One region of the Comamonas sp. 26 genome, then DNA from elsewhere that is predicted to be linked to it. Evidence: predicted binding sites of a transcription regulator. Region 1 holds the regulator's gene; each other region holds the start of a gene.
The links. The regulator sigma-54, encoded in region 1, starts transcription at its own class of promoters, with help from an activator protein. The targets are predictions, from matches to a motif close to TGGCANGNAANCTGCTTT.
Positions count from the first base shown of each region.

Region 1 (4,679 bases):
TTTACGCAAGTCCTAAAAAGGGAATGACTACAATGGATGCAAGAAACGTGCCTTCCATGAAAAAATCACTCCTACCTCTTGCGCTGGCCTGCGCCCTGGCAGCAGCGACCGGCATTACGCATGCCGAAAAAGCCGACAGCGCCAAGCCCATGAATATCGAGGCGGATGCGCTGCGCCACGACGAGCTGCAGCAGACCAGCGTCTTCACCGGTAATGTGGTGATGACCAAGGGCACCATCGTGCTGCGTGGCGTACAGCTGGATGTGCGCCAGGATGCCGAGGGCTACCAGTTCGGAGTGATCAAGGCCGAGCCGGGCAAGCGCGCCTTCTTCCGCCAGAAGCGCGACAGTGTGCCGGGTCAGCCTGAAGAATTCATCGAAGGCGAAGGCGAAGTCATCGAGTACGACGGCAAGGCCGATATCGTCAAGTTCATTCGCCGTGGCGAGATGCGCCGCTACCGTGGCGGCCAGCTCAGTGATCAGGTCACCGGCTCCATCATCGTCTACAACAACATCACGGACGTCTATACGGTCGATGGCGAGAAGACCAGCGGCGGCTTGCCCAGCTCTTCCATCGGTCAGGGCGGTCGTGTGCGCGCCATCATGGCACCCAAGGAAGGCACGCCGGGCGCTCAGCCCAAGCCTGCGACACCGGCTACGCAATTGCGCCAGAGCATGACTCTGGGTGGCGAGAAGGCGGACGAGAAGAAATGATTGAGCCCACCTTCTCCAGCAGCCGCACCGGCGAGTCTACGAGTCGTCTGGAAGCCAAGCATCTGGCCAAGTCCTATGGCAGCCGCAAGGTGGTCAAGGACGTGTCCCTGTCCGTGCAAAAAGGCGAGGTGGTCGGTCTGCTCGGCCCTAATGGTGCGGGTAAGACCACATCGTTTTACATGATCGTGGGTCTGGTGCGCAGCGATGGTGGCGAGATCTTTATTGATGGTCAGCCTGTCGGAGGCATGCCTATTCACCAGCGCTCGCGCCTGGGCCTGTCCTATCTGCCTCAGGAAGCATCCATCTTCCGCAAGCTCAGCGTGGAAGACAATGTGCGCGCCGTGCTGGAGCTGCAAAAAGACGAGCAGGGCAAGGCGCTGACGCAGGGCGAGATCGAAAAACGCCTGACCGGCCTGCTGCAGGAGCTGCGCGTTGAGCACCTGCGCCAGTCGCCCGCGCTGGCGCTGTCCGGCGGTGAGCGTCGCCGCGTGGAAATCGCGCGTGCACTGGCGACTCAGCCGCGTTTCATTCTGCTGGATGAACCCTTTGCCGGTATCGATCCGATTGCCGTGATCGAGATTCAGCGCATCATTGGCTTCCTCAAGGAGCGCGGCATTGGTGTGCTGATTACCGACCACAACGTGCGCGAAACACTGGGCATTTGCGACCATGCTTTCATCATCAGCGATGGGCATGTGCTGGCCGAAGGCACCCCCGAGGAGATTGTGGAGAACGCCGATGTGCGCCGCGTCTACCTGGGCGAACATTTCCGTATGTGATGAGCGCAGGCTTTCGCTCTCTCACATTCCCCCCGGCACTGGCGTTGACCAGCGCTGCGGGCCAGCGCATTGAAGCCGCACGGCGGCGAATTCTGAGTGGCGCGAGCATTTGCTGCAGCCGCCGGCTGGAGGCATTTAGCTGATGAAGCCAGGTCTCTCGCTACGCGTTTCGCAGCATCTCTCGCTCACGCCGCAGTTGCAGCAGTCCATTCAGCTGCTGCAGCTGTCCACGCTGGAGCTGGCGCAGGAAGTCGAACAGATGCTGGTCGACAACCCATTTCTGGAACGCGCTGGCGATGAGGCTGATGCAGGAAGCGATGCTCCTGCGGAGATAGCGCCTACCGCTCATGAATACAGCGCTTCAGACCATATTTCATCTGAAAAAGAGACAGGACAGGCGCAAACAGCTACTGACTCTGTAGCAGAGACCCCCAGCGCCGAAACCCCGGAAGCACTGAACTGGGATGCCGACGGCATTGACGGCCAGGATGGCGAGTGGGGCGGTGAATCCAGCAGCGAGTGGGACTCCCCCTCGGGCAGTGGCTCCACCCGCAACCGCGATGGTGATGGCGAAACCGATGCCATTGATCTGGCCCGCGAGCACGAAAGCCTGACCGCATTTCTGCACCGGCAAGCGCTTAGCCTGCGTCTGGGTGCCGAAGACTGCGCGGCGCTACGCTTTTTGATCGAATCGCTCAACGACGACGGCTACCTTGAAGACCCGTTGCAGGAGCTGGCCCGGAGTCTGGCGGGCGACGATCTGGAAGAGCGCGAAGAGCTGGAGCAGCGCTTTGCCATTGCGCTGAAGCTGCTGCAAAGTCTGGAGCCTGTGGGCGTGGGTGCGCGTGATCTGTCCGAATGCCTGCAGCTGCAGCTGCGTGATTTGATTCACACCGCTGAGGACGAAGGCACGACCGAGGCGCACATGAACCGCTTGAAGCTGGCGCAGGCCATTTGCAAGCAGCCCATGGACTTGCTGGCGCGGCGCGACCTGCGCAAGCTCACCAGCCTGTGCGGCGCGCGCGAGGAGCCGCTGCGCGAAGCCATGAGCCTTATTGCGGGGCTGGAGCCGCGCCCCGGTCGCCGCTTTGTGGATGTGGAGCGCAATATCATCGTCCCCGATGTCATCGTGCGTCCGGTGCGCGTCAGCTCAGGGCGCGTCGATTTTTCCGTGCAGCTCAATGCCGATGTGATGCCGCGCCTGCGGGTGCATGACATTTACGCAGGCGTGCTGCGCCGCCACAAAAGCAGCGAAGGCCATGCCGCGCTGCAACAGCAATTGCAGGAGGCGCGCTGGTTCATCAAGAACATTCAGCAGCGCTTTGACACCATCTTGCGCGTGTCGCAAGCGATTGTGGAGCGGCAGAAAAACTTCTTTGTGCATGGCGAGCTGGCCATGCGCCCGCTGGTGCTGCGCGATATTGCCGATCAGCTGGGCCTGCACGAATCCACCATCAGCCGTGTGACCACGGCCAAGTACATGGCCACGCCGCAGGGCACGTTTGAGCTCAAATACTTCTTTGGCTCGGGTCTGGGAACGGAGACCGGCGGCAGCGCCTCCAGCACCGCAGTGCGGGCGCTGATCAAGCAGTTTGTGGATGCCGAGAGTCCTAAAAAGCCGCTATCCGATGCCAAGCTGGCCGATATGCTCAAGGAGCAGGGCATTGAATGCGCGCGTCGCACGGTGGCCAAGTACCGCGAGCAGCTCAAGATACCGACGACGACGCTGCGCAAGGCGTTGTAGCCATCGCTGGGAATAAAAAAAGCCGCTGATGCATTGCTCAGCGGCTTTTTGTTTGGCGGGCTTGCTCTAACCGATGGTTAGCTGGGGATTAACCACCAGATAAACAAAGCCAGCACGCCAATCATCAATCCAAATTTGAGGATCTTGTAGAACGTCGGGTTCCAGCTGCGGAACGCGCGGCGGTACTTGCCGGCGTAGAACGAGATCTTGAACAGCTTGCTGATCATGCCGCGCGGATCGCCCTCGTTATTGGGCGAGCTGGCGGCGGCCACGACATTCTTGCCCAGCCAGTGGTTGAGCCACTGGGCAAAGCCGTTGGTCATGGGGCGCTCCACATCGCAGAACAGCACGATGCGGTTGCCTTCCGAGCGATTTTCAGCCCAGTGCATATAGGTCTCGTCGAAGATCACGCCTTCGCCCTCGCGCCAGCTGTAGGGCTTGCCGTCGACCTCAATCATGCAGCGGTCATCATTGGGTGCCAGCACAGCCAGGTGGTAGCGCAACGAGCCGGCATAAGGGTCGCGGTGCAGATTGAGCTTGGCGCCGGGCGGCAGCTCGGCAAACATGGCGGCCTTGATGCTGGGAATGGATTTGACGAGTGCGGTGGTCTTGGGGCACAGCTCCATGGCAGACGGGTGGGCATCGCCATACCACTTCAGGTAAAAGCGCTTCCAGCCGGTCTTGAAGAAGGAGTTGAAACCCGCGTCGTCATTGTTGGCGGCGGCCTTGATCTGCATGTTCTTTTGCAGATTCACGGCTTCCTCGCGAATCTCGCGCCAGTTGGCCTGCAGCGGCGCCAGCTCGGGGAAGGTGCTGGTGGGCAGATAAGGCGTGCGCGGCACCTTGCTGAACATCAGCATGAAGACGTTGAACGGCGCTGTGAACGTGGAGTGATCAAACAATTGCTTCACCACCTTGTGGCGCACCTTGCCGCGCAGGTGCATGTACAGCCCGCAGCCAAAGAAAAGCAGCACCAGTGCCAGAACGATAATTTTTGCCATAAGGGTCAATTTTACCGGGGGCACCCCGTTGGCGACCATGGGGGCAGGTCAAACAGAACCGGGGTAGGGGAATATCAATAACGATAGCTGCTAGCGCTTGATCAATAAGCGCTAGAGCCTTGTTTTGTATGAAATTCAAGGCAAAGCCAGTACCGCGCAGTTGCAGAGGTCGTCGCTTTCAAAGGCGGTTTTATCGCCCGCTTTTAGCCCTGGTACGGGAAACAGGCGCACGGTCAGCGGTTTGTTGAGCCGGTAGGCCATGGTGCCTGTGTCGCGCATGACGGCGGCGATCTGCTCATTGCTGCTGTCGCCGGGCACGGGCACGGTGTCGAGGCCAATGCCGCAGACGCTGCTGTAAGTCAGTAGGGCGCGAATATCGAACTCGTTGTTCAGGCTGGCCTGGGCCAGGCCTTGGTCTTCGGTCACGGCCAGCATCAGGCCG
Region 1 covers NZ_PEFL01000001.1:32,396-37,074, forward strand. The annotation lists gene lptA (lipopolysaccharide transport periplasmic protein LptA) at 57-713, shown strand; gene lptB (LPS export ABC transporter ATP-binding protein) at 710-1,492, shown strand; gene CLU84_RS00165 (RNA polymerase factor sigma-54) at 1,635-3,236, shown strand; gene CLU84_RS00170 (aspartyl/asparaginyl beta-hydroxylase domain-containing protein) at 3,314-4,237, opposite strand; gene CLU84_RS00175 (DUF711 family protein) at 4,373-4,679, opposite strand, start outside.

Region 2 (4,679 bases), on a different contig from region 1:
TAGTGCTGCACTACGAGGATCAGCATGGCACGCTGACAGAGCGCCGGGTGTGGCCTTTTGCCATGGCGTATTTCGAGCGAGCCCGCGTGGTCTCCGCCTGGTGCGAGCTGCGTCAGGAATTTCGCCACTTTCGCGCTGACCGCGTTCACGCCTTGCAGGACCTGGGCCAGCGTTATCCGCAACGGCGCCAGACGCTGATACAGCGCTGGCTGGAGCAGACCGGCTACTCAATCTAGCCAGCATCGCTGATTGGCGTCTTGCTGCTGACAGAAACTGTCAGCCCCCGCTTCTACATTGGCTCCATGGCGTTTTTGCCATTCCACAACAGCCCATCAAGGAGATCCGCCATGTCCACAGCACACCCGCCCAAGCTGCGCTTTTTCAGCAACCCCAGATCGCGTGCCCGCATGGTGCACTGGATGCTGCAGGAGTGCGGCGCAGACTATGAACTCGTGAACCTGGAGTTCGGCCCCGAGATGAAGACGCCCGAATTCCTGGCCATCAACCCCATGGGCAAGGTTCCGGCGCTGCAGCATGGCGATGCCGTGATCACCGAGACCGGGGCCATCCTGGCCTATCTGGCTGAGCTATTTCCCGACAAGCAGCTGGCCCCCGTCATCGCCAGCCCGCAGCGCGCCAGCTACTTTCGTTGGCTATTCTTTGTTGCCGGTCCGGTGGAGGCCGCCACCACGGCCAAAAACGAAGGCTGGCTGAAGTTGCAAACCCATCAGCAGGCCATGTCGGCCGGCTTTGGCCACTTTGAAGATGTAGTGAAAACGCTGCAGCATGCGGTGAGCGGCAAGCGCTATGTCTGCGGCGACCATTTCACGGCCGCTGATCTGTATCTGGCCAGCTATATCGGCTGGAGCATGATGGATGGCACTTTGCCGAAGCTGCCCGAATTCCAAGCCTATGCCACACCGCTACTGCAGCGCCCAGCCTCGGTGCGGGCCGACGAAATCGACGGCGATATGCAAGCCGCCGCCACGGCTCCCATTATTTAAAGGTTTCTGGCCTGCAGCGCTTTCCATTCAAGCGCAAGGTCATCAAGACTTATAGCAATCCACGCCTACTGCCACCTGTGGACGACTTCTGGTCGCAGGCGTGATTGGCGGGCCAGATACCGTGCAAGCCATGCAAGCGTCTTGAGTGCCCACTTGCTCAAAGCTGATGTGCCGTCATCAATAGTCGCTACCATCGCAGTAACTCGTTTCAAAGCCACTGCTACGCATGCCCGCCTTTACCTTTGAAGCCCTGGATGCCCAGGGCCAGACCCGCAAGGGCATTCTTGAAGCCGATAACGCCCGTGCCGCTCGCAGCCAGCTGCGCACTCAGGCACTGGTGCCTCTGCAAGTCGAGCCGGTGGCGGCTGGCCAGAGCAAAGGCGGTGCCTCGGTATCGAGCTGGCTCACACGCCCGGTCTTCAACTCCACAAGTCTGGCCGTGTGGACGCGGCAAATCGCCGGTCTGGTCAGCTCCGGCCTGCCCATTGAGCGCGCACTGGCGGCTCTGGCCGAAGAGGCCGAAGACCAGCGCCAGCACCAGCTGGTAGCCGCCTTGCGGGCCGAGGTCAATGCAGGCTCCAGCTTTGCGCGTGCGCTGGAGCAGCACCCGCGCGAGTTCTCCGACATCTTCTGCGCCGTGATTGGGGCGGGCGAATCCAGCGGCAGCCTGGGCCCGGTGCTGGAAAATCTGGCCGACGATCTGGAGTCGCGCCAGGCGCTGAAGTCCAAGCTCATCGGTGCTTCGCTGTACCCGGCCATCGTCACGCTGGTGGCCATCGTCATCGTGATCTTTCTGGTCAGCTATGTGGTGCCGCAGGTTGCAGGCGTGTTCGCCGGCACCAAGCGCGCGCTGCCGTTTCTCACAGTGGTGATGCTTAACGTCAGCGACTTTGTGCGCAGCTATGGCTGGTTCATGCTTGGCGTGATCGTTCTGGGTGGCATGGGGTTTCGCATGGCGCTCAAGAACGAGGCCTTTCGTGAAAATTTTGATGCCCAGTGGCTCAATCTGCCGCTGGTAGGCCGCCTTGCACGCAGTTACAACGCCGCCCGCTTTGCCGGCACGCTGGCCATGCTGGCAGGGGCTGGCGTACCCATCCTCAAAGCCTTGCAGGCCGCAGCCGAGACACTAAACAATCGCGCTCTGCGCGCGGATGCCATGGATGCACTGGTGCTGGTGCGTGAAGGCGCGCCGCTGGCATCGGCTCTGGCGCAGAAAAAACGTTTTCCCGGTCTGGTCGCCATGTTCGCCCGGCTGGGTGAGCAAACCGGCCAGCTGCCGCTGATGCTCCAGCGCGCCGCTACCCAGCTCTCCACCGAAGTGCAGCGCCGCGCCATGCATCTGGCCACCATTCTGGAGCCGCTGCTCATCGTCGCCATGGGTCTGATCGTCATGCTCATTGTGCTGGCCGTGCTGATGCCCATCATCCAGCTCAATCAATTCGTCAAATAACGCTGGCCTCCAGTCTTGGGCATGCCCAGGAGTACTCACTCCAGCATGGCGCAGTTCTTGCTTTCTTTTAGTGCATTGCGCATCTCTCTCGCAATTTCGCACCAATAAATAGCAAATTTCAGCTGGAGCGCTTTCATGGAAGCACTAAAACAGGGCGCAGATGCCCTGTTCATTTTGATGGGCGCGGTCATGGTTCTGGCCATGCACGCAGGTTTCGCATTTCTGGAGCTGGGTACCGTCCGGCGCAAGAACCAGGTCAATGCACTGGTCAAGATCCTGGTCGACTTCTCGGTTTCCACCGTGGTCTATTTTGTGGTCGGCTACGGCGTGGCCTATGGCACGCACTTTTTCGTGAGTGCCGATCAGCTGGCTGCTTTCAACGGCTATGCCCTGGTCAAATTCTTCTTTCTGCTGACCTTCGCAGCGGCCATTCCAGCCATCATCTCTGGGGGGATCGCCGAGCGCGCCAAATTCTGGCCGCAATTGATCGCCACAGCCATCATCGTGGGCCTGATCTATCCGTTCTTCGAGGGCATTGCCTGGAACCAGCATTTCGGCGTGCAGGCCTGGATCAAGGGGCTGACCGGTGCCGAGTTCCACGACTTTGCCGGAAGCGTGGTCGTCCATGCCGTGGGCGGCTGGATTGCTTTGGGCGCCGTGCTGCTACTGGGCCCGCGCCACAACCGCTATCGCCGTGATGGGGCCATTGCCGCAACTCCCCCCTCCAGCATCCCATTCTTGGCATTGGGAGCCTGGATCTTGATCGTGGGCTGGTTCGGCTTCAACGTGATGAGTGCTCAGAACCTGGACAAAATCTCCGGCCTGGTGGCCGTGAACTCGCTGATGGCCATGGTCGGCGGCACGCTGGCGGCCTTGGCTATGGGCAAGAACGACCCTGGCTTTGTGCACAACGGCCCGCTGGCCGGTCTGGTCGCCATCTGCGCCGGCTCGGATCTGATGCACCCGCTGGGAGCCCTTGTCGTGGGCGCTGCAGCAGGAGCCATTTTCGTGGTCATGTTCACCTTGACCCAGAATCGCTGGAAAATCGACGACGTGCTGGGCGTCTGGCCGCTGCACGGTCTGTGCGGCACCTGGGGCGGTGTTGCTGTCGGTATCTTCGGCACACGGGCTCTGGGCGGACTGGGCGGCGTACATCTGGGCGCCCAACTGATCGGCACGCTGATGGGTGTGGCCTGGGCCTTGGCAGGTGGACTGCTGGTCTACGGCCTGCTCAAAAAAACCCTGGGCCTGCGCCTGAGCCAGGAACAGGAATTCGACGGGGCCGACCTGTCCATACACCATATCGGCGCCACGCCAGAGCGCGAAGCCAACTGGTGAGACAAAGGCGAAGACGGGTGCGTATCATCGATACATTGTTTACCCCCGCTTGAAGATCCACCGCCATGACCATGACTCTCGACGACAAGCTGGTCGTCGCCATCTCCTCACGCGCCCTGTTCGACTTCGAAGAGGAAAACCAGGTCTTCGAGCATGGCGACGACCACTCCTATTCACGCCTGCAGCGCGAGCGGCTGAATGTGCCCGCAGCGCCCGGCGTGGCGTTTTCGCTGGTCAAAAAGCTGCTGGCCTTTAACACCGAAGAGCAGCAACGGGTTGAGGTTGTGCTGCTGTCACGCAACGACCCGGTCAGCGGCATGCGCGCCTTTCGCTCGGCCAAGGCGCACGGCCTGCACTCCATTCAGCGCGGCGTATTCACGCAGGGGCGTGACCCATTTGGTTATCTGCGCCCGCTGGGTGCGCAGCTGTTTCTCTCCGCCAATGCCGACGATGTAACGCAGGCGCTGCAACTGGGTTACCCCGCCGCCCATGTGTTCACCGACTCCATGCGCGCCAGCGGCAGCCACCCGCAGGAAGTACGCATTGCCTTTGACGGCGATGCCGTGCTGTTCTCCGACGAATCCGAGCGCGTGTTTCAGGCCGAGGGGCTGGCCGCCTTTCAAAAGCACGAGCAGGAAAAGGCCACCCAGCCCCTGCCCGAAGGCCCGTTCAAGCCCCTGCTGGCGGCCCTGCACAGCCTGCAGCAGATTGAAGTACCCGGCATGCGCATACGCACGGCCCTGGTCACCGCACGCAGCGCACCCGCCCATGAACGCGCCTTGAACACGCTGATGGACTGGAAAATTGATGTGGATGAGGCCATGTTTCTCGGCGGCCTGGCCAAGGGCGAATTTCTGCGCGAGTTCGAGCCCGACTTCTTCTTTGAC
Region 2 covers NZ_PEFL01000002.1:640,779-645,457, forward strand. The annotation lists gene CLU84_RS17520 (YafY family protein) at 1-236, shown strand, start outside; gene CLU84_RS17525 (glutathione S-transferase family protein) at 348-1,004, shown strand; gene gspF (type II secretion system inner membrane protein GspF) at 1,231-2,454, shown strand; gene CLU84_RS17535 (ammonium transporter) at 2,590-3,792, shown strand; gene CLU84_RS17540 (5'-nucleotidase) at 3,858-4,679, shown strand, end outside.
Region 2: the regulator sigma-54 is predicted to act here: its motif matches at 2,501-2,518, upstream of CLU84_RS17535 (ammonium transporter).

Region 3 (4,679 bases), on a different contig from region 1:
TCGAGCAGGTGGCGGAGATGCAGGCCGAGGACCAGAAACGCAGTCTGGGCGACAGCTTGCCGCCGGGGCTGGTGCTGCTGTGAAGTCGCTTGAACGGTTGAGTCTCCCCAACGATTGATCTTCTTTTTTCTGCCTGATGCCTTTGAACACTGCTGCTCCGTTCTGTCGCTCCCGTTTTTGGCTTGCGATTCTTAGTCTGCTGGTTATCGCCATCGGCCTCGCCTCTCGCCGGGGCTATGTGCCGTTCCCTGCGGTGCTGGGCAATTACCCCGGTGATGCGCTCTGGGCCTGGGTGGTGTTGCTGTGCGTGGCCTGGGTTCGGCCTAGCGTTGCTCGGACCAAGTTGGCGGGCTGGTCGCTGCTGATCGCCTTTGCCATCGAATTTCTGCAGCTCTACCAAGCCCCTTGGATGCAGGCGCTGCGCGCCAACAAGCTGGCGTATCTGGTTCTGGGCAATGGTTTTGATCCGCTGGATCTGGTCGCTTATGCCGCAGGAATTGCTCTGGCTCTTGCGGTCGATCTTGGCTGGGAGAGGGCACGCCTGCGCAGGGGCTGAGATGGCATGAATCGTGCTGCTTTTTCAGAGCATAAGCATGATGAAAAGCACTACCCCATGAAAACGCCTTTGCACTATCTGGTGGCGGCTCGGCAAAGCGAGATGGCCGAGCTGGAGCAGATCAGCCGCGCCAGCACACTGGTGGCCAGCATGTCCGAGCTCGTCCACGCGCTGCAGAAGGAGCGCGGGCTGTCCAATATCTTTCTGGCCAGCGGCGGGGCACAGGCGCAGCAGGTGTTGCAGGCCCATCTGCCGCAGGTAGATCAGGCCATGGCCCGCGTTTGCGGGGTGCTGGAGGCCTTGGGAGAGCGATCTCCGGGCGCGCATGGAGCGCGGTTGTTCAATGCGATTGCCAATGCGCTGCAGGGCTTCGAGGCTTTGCCCTTGCTGCGCCGCAAGCGCGATGCGCTGCAGCTGAGTGCAGAGGATTGCACGCAGGCGTTGATCCGCATGATTGCCGCCTGCCTGAGCGTGGTGTTCGAGGCAGCAGACAGTGCCAGCGACCCCGATGTCGCAAGACTGCTGGTGGCGCTGTTTCATTTCATGCAGGGCAAGGAACTGGCGGGACAGGAGCGTGCGACGGGCGCTGCGGCATTTACCAGCGGTGTCAGCAGGCCGGAGCGCCAGCGCCATTGGCTGCATCTGATCGAATCGCAGGATCGCTGCTTTCAGGTCTTTGCGGATTTCGCCAGCCCGCCGGGCGTCGAGCGCTGGCAACTGCAGTGCGGCAGCTGTCCTGATATGACGGTGATCGAGCGCCTGCGCCGCATCGGCTGCACGGCAGGGCATGGCGCGCCTCTGGATAGCAGCTTGAGTTCTCCCTGGTTTGAAGCCTGCTCCAGCCGGCTCGATGCCATGCACCAGATTGAGGCATTTCTGGCGCTGGAGCTTCAGGCGCAATGCCTGAATAAGCTCGACCAGGCGGGTGCTGCCCTAGCCCAGCAGCAGGCGCTGCTGGAGTCCATGCCGGAGCCTAGGGCTCGCGCAGAGGCTGCTGCGGCCTTCATCTTTGGTCCTGCGAAGTCTGGCGCAGCCCTGTCTGCGGAAGGCGGTTATGGGCTGCAGCTGGAGAAAAGCATTGTGGGCCTGGTGCAGGAGCAGGCTGCGCGGCTGCAGGATATGCAGACCGAGATCGACAAGGCGCGCTCCACGCTGAAGGAGCGCAAGACCATAGAACGCGCCAAGGGCGTGCTGATGAATTACCGCCAGTTGAGCGAGGGCGATGCCTACAAACTGATCCGTCAGACAGCCATGAACCAGAACCGGCGCATGCTGGATGTGGCCGAGGCCATTCTGGCGACGGTAGATCTGCTGCCTGGCAGCACCAATTCGTAGCATGGGGTCGCATGGGTTGTTGCGGCGCACCAAAGTCGGGCTGAAATCGGACGCAACTCATTTTCTTTCGAGTGCGAAAGGTCTGGCACGGTTTGTGCATGACTGTTGATGTCAAGCAGACCAAAGGCGGTCGCGCTTAAAGCGTTATTACGAGTGACCTGGGACAACGGCGTCCTTCTCTCCTCTCACCCGAGGAGGGAAGGATGCCGTTTTGTTTTCCGGATCGCCTTCACCACGATTCTTGATGGAGTTTTCTCATGAGCAAGCGCCTTTTCCCCTCCCCAGTTCTTTCTATGGAGTCTGGCCGCCGAGACTTTCTGCGCGTTGCAGGCGGTGCCGCACTCTATGGGGCATTAGGTCACCACGGCGTCTGGGCTGCGGGCTCGGATGCGCCCGAGAAGAAGGAAGTCAAGATTGGCTTTATCCCGCTGACCGATTGCGCCAGCGTGGTCATGGCGTCGGTGCTGGGTTTCGATCAGAAATACGGCGTGAAGATCGTCCCCAGCAAGGAAGCGAGCTGGGCCAGCGTGCGCGACAAAATGGTGAATGGCGAGCTGGACTTTGCCCATGTGCTGTACGGCCTGGTCTACGGCTTGCATCTGGGTATTGGCGGGCCTAAAAAAGACATGGCTGTGCTGATGAACCTGAACAACAACGGTCAGGCCATCACCTTGTCCAAAGCGCTGGCCGATAAGGGCGCTGTGGATGGCCAAAGCCTCGCCAAAGTGATGGCCAAGGAAAAGCGTGAATACACGTTTGCGGGCACCTTCCCCACCGGCACCCATGCCATGTGGATGCATTACTGGCTGGCGGCGGCGGGCATTAATCCGGTGACGGATGCCAAGCTGATCACCGTGCCCCCGCCCCAGATGGTGGCCAATATGCGCGTGGGCAATATGGACGGCTTTTGCGTGGGCGAACCCTGGAACCACCGCGCCATCATGGACGGCATTGGTATCACGGCCAACACCTCGCAGGACATCTGGAAGGATCACCCCGAAAAAGTGCTGGGCACCACGGGCGACTTCGCCAGCAAGAATCCCAACACCTGCCGCGCCGTGATGATGGCGATTCTGGAGGCCAGCCGCTGGATTGACGCCAGCATGCAAAACAAGATGAAGATGGCCGAGACCGTGGCCCAGAAGTCGTACATCAACACCAGCGTGGACGCCATCAACCAGCGCATTCTGGGCCGCTACCAGAACGGTCTGGGCAAGACCTGGGACGACCCCAACCACATGAAGTTCTTCAACGACGGTGCGGTGAACTTTCCCTATCTGTCTGATGGCATGTGGTTCCTGACTCAGCACAAGCGCTGGGGCCTGCTCAAGAGCCACCCCGACTATCTGGCCGTGGCCAAGCAGATCAACCGCATTGACCTGTACCAGCAGGCCGCGAGCCAGCTGAAGGTGAACGTGCCCAAGGATGCTTTGCGCAGCAGCAAGCTGATGGATGGCGTGGTCTGGGATGGCAAGAACCCCGCCCAGTACGCCGACAGTTTCAAGATCAAGGCCTGAGGCCGACACCCCCAAGGAGATTCACCATGGTCAGTGCCGCACTTCCATCCCGTCTTGAACTGGACCCGCCCCACGATCCGCAACTGGCCATACAGGCGGCCAACGATGAACGCTTGAACGCTTCCAAAGAGATAGCTGATAGCGCAGAACCTGCAAGGGCTACAGTGAAAAAAGACTCAAAAATCAAAGCCGCACCTGCTGCAGCCGTTGCGACACCGCCCAGCCGCTGGCGCCAGCGGGCTGAAGGTCTGATCGGCACGGTGCTGCCGCCGCTGCTGGGGCTGGCGCTGCTGGTGGGCTTGTGGTCCATTGTCTCCAGCACCACGGGCCACAGTATTCCCAATCCGGCAGAGACCTGGACGCAGGCGGTCGAGGTCTTTCGCGATCCGTTCTATCGCAACGGTCCCAACGATCAGGGTGTGGGCTGGAACGTGCTGTCGTCGCTGCAGCGCGTGGCGCTGGGCTTTGGGTTGGCGGCGCTGGTAGGCATTCCGGCAGGCTTTTTGATCGGGCGCTTCAATTTTCTCTCGCGCATGTTCAACCCGCTGATCAGCCTGCTGCGTCCCGTGTCGCCGCTGGCCTGGTTGCCAATTGGTCTGCTGGTGTTCAAGGGGGCGAATCCAGCCGCCATCTGGACCATCTTCATCTGCTCCATCTGGCCCATGGTCATCAACACCGCGGTCGGTGTGCAGCGTGTTCCGCAGGATTACATGAACGTGGCGCGGGTGCTGAATCTGTCGGAATGGAAGATTGCCACCACCATCCTCTTTCCCGCCGTGCTGCCCTATATGTTGACCGGCGTGCGTCTGGCCGTAGGCACGGCCTGGCTGGTGATCGTGGCCGCCGAGATGCTGACCGGTGGCGTGGGCATAGGTTTTTGGGTCTGGGACGAGTGGAACAACCTCAATGTCAAGAACATCATCATCGCCATCTTCGTGATTGGCATCGTGGGCCTGTTGCTGGAATGGGCGCTGGTCAAGCTGGCTTCGGCCTTTACGTTTGAAGAGGTGAAATCATGAACGCATCGCTGTCCACCAAGTACATCGAGATCCACGATGTAGAGCAGACCTTCAAGACCGCCAAAGGCCTGTTTCCTGCGCTGCGTGACATCAATCTCAATATCGCCAAGGGTGAGTTTGTGAGCCTCATCGGCCACTCGGGCTGCGGCAAGTCCACCTTGCTCAACCTGATTGCGGGGTTGACGGTGCCCACCAGTGGTGCACTGCTGTGCGCCAACAAGGAAATCAAAGGCCCCGGCCCCGAGCGCGCCG
Region 3 covers NZ_PEFL01000002.1:674,397-679,075, reverse strand. The annotation lists gene CLU84_RS17670 (Hsp70 family protein) at 1-83, shown strand, start outside; gene CLU84_RS17665 (DUF2809 domain-containing protein) at 137-556, shown strand; gene CLU84_RS17660 (nitrate regulatory protein) at 614-1,891, shown strand; gene CLU84_RS17655 (CmpA/NrtA family ABC transporter substrate-binding protein) at 2,185-3,408, shown strand; gene ntrB (nitrate ABC transporter permease) at 3,435-4,427, shown strand; gene CLU84_RS17645 (ABC transporter ATP-binding protein) at 4,424-4,679, shown strand, end outside.
Region 3: the regulator sigma-54 is predicted to act here: its motif matches at 1,975-1,992, upstream of CLU84_RS17655 (CmpA/NrtA family ABC transporter substrate-binding protein).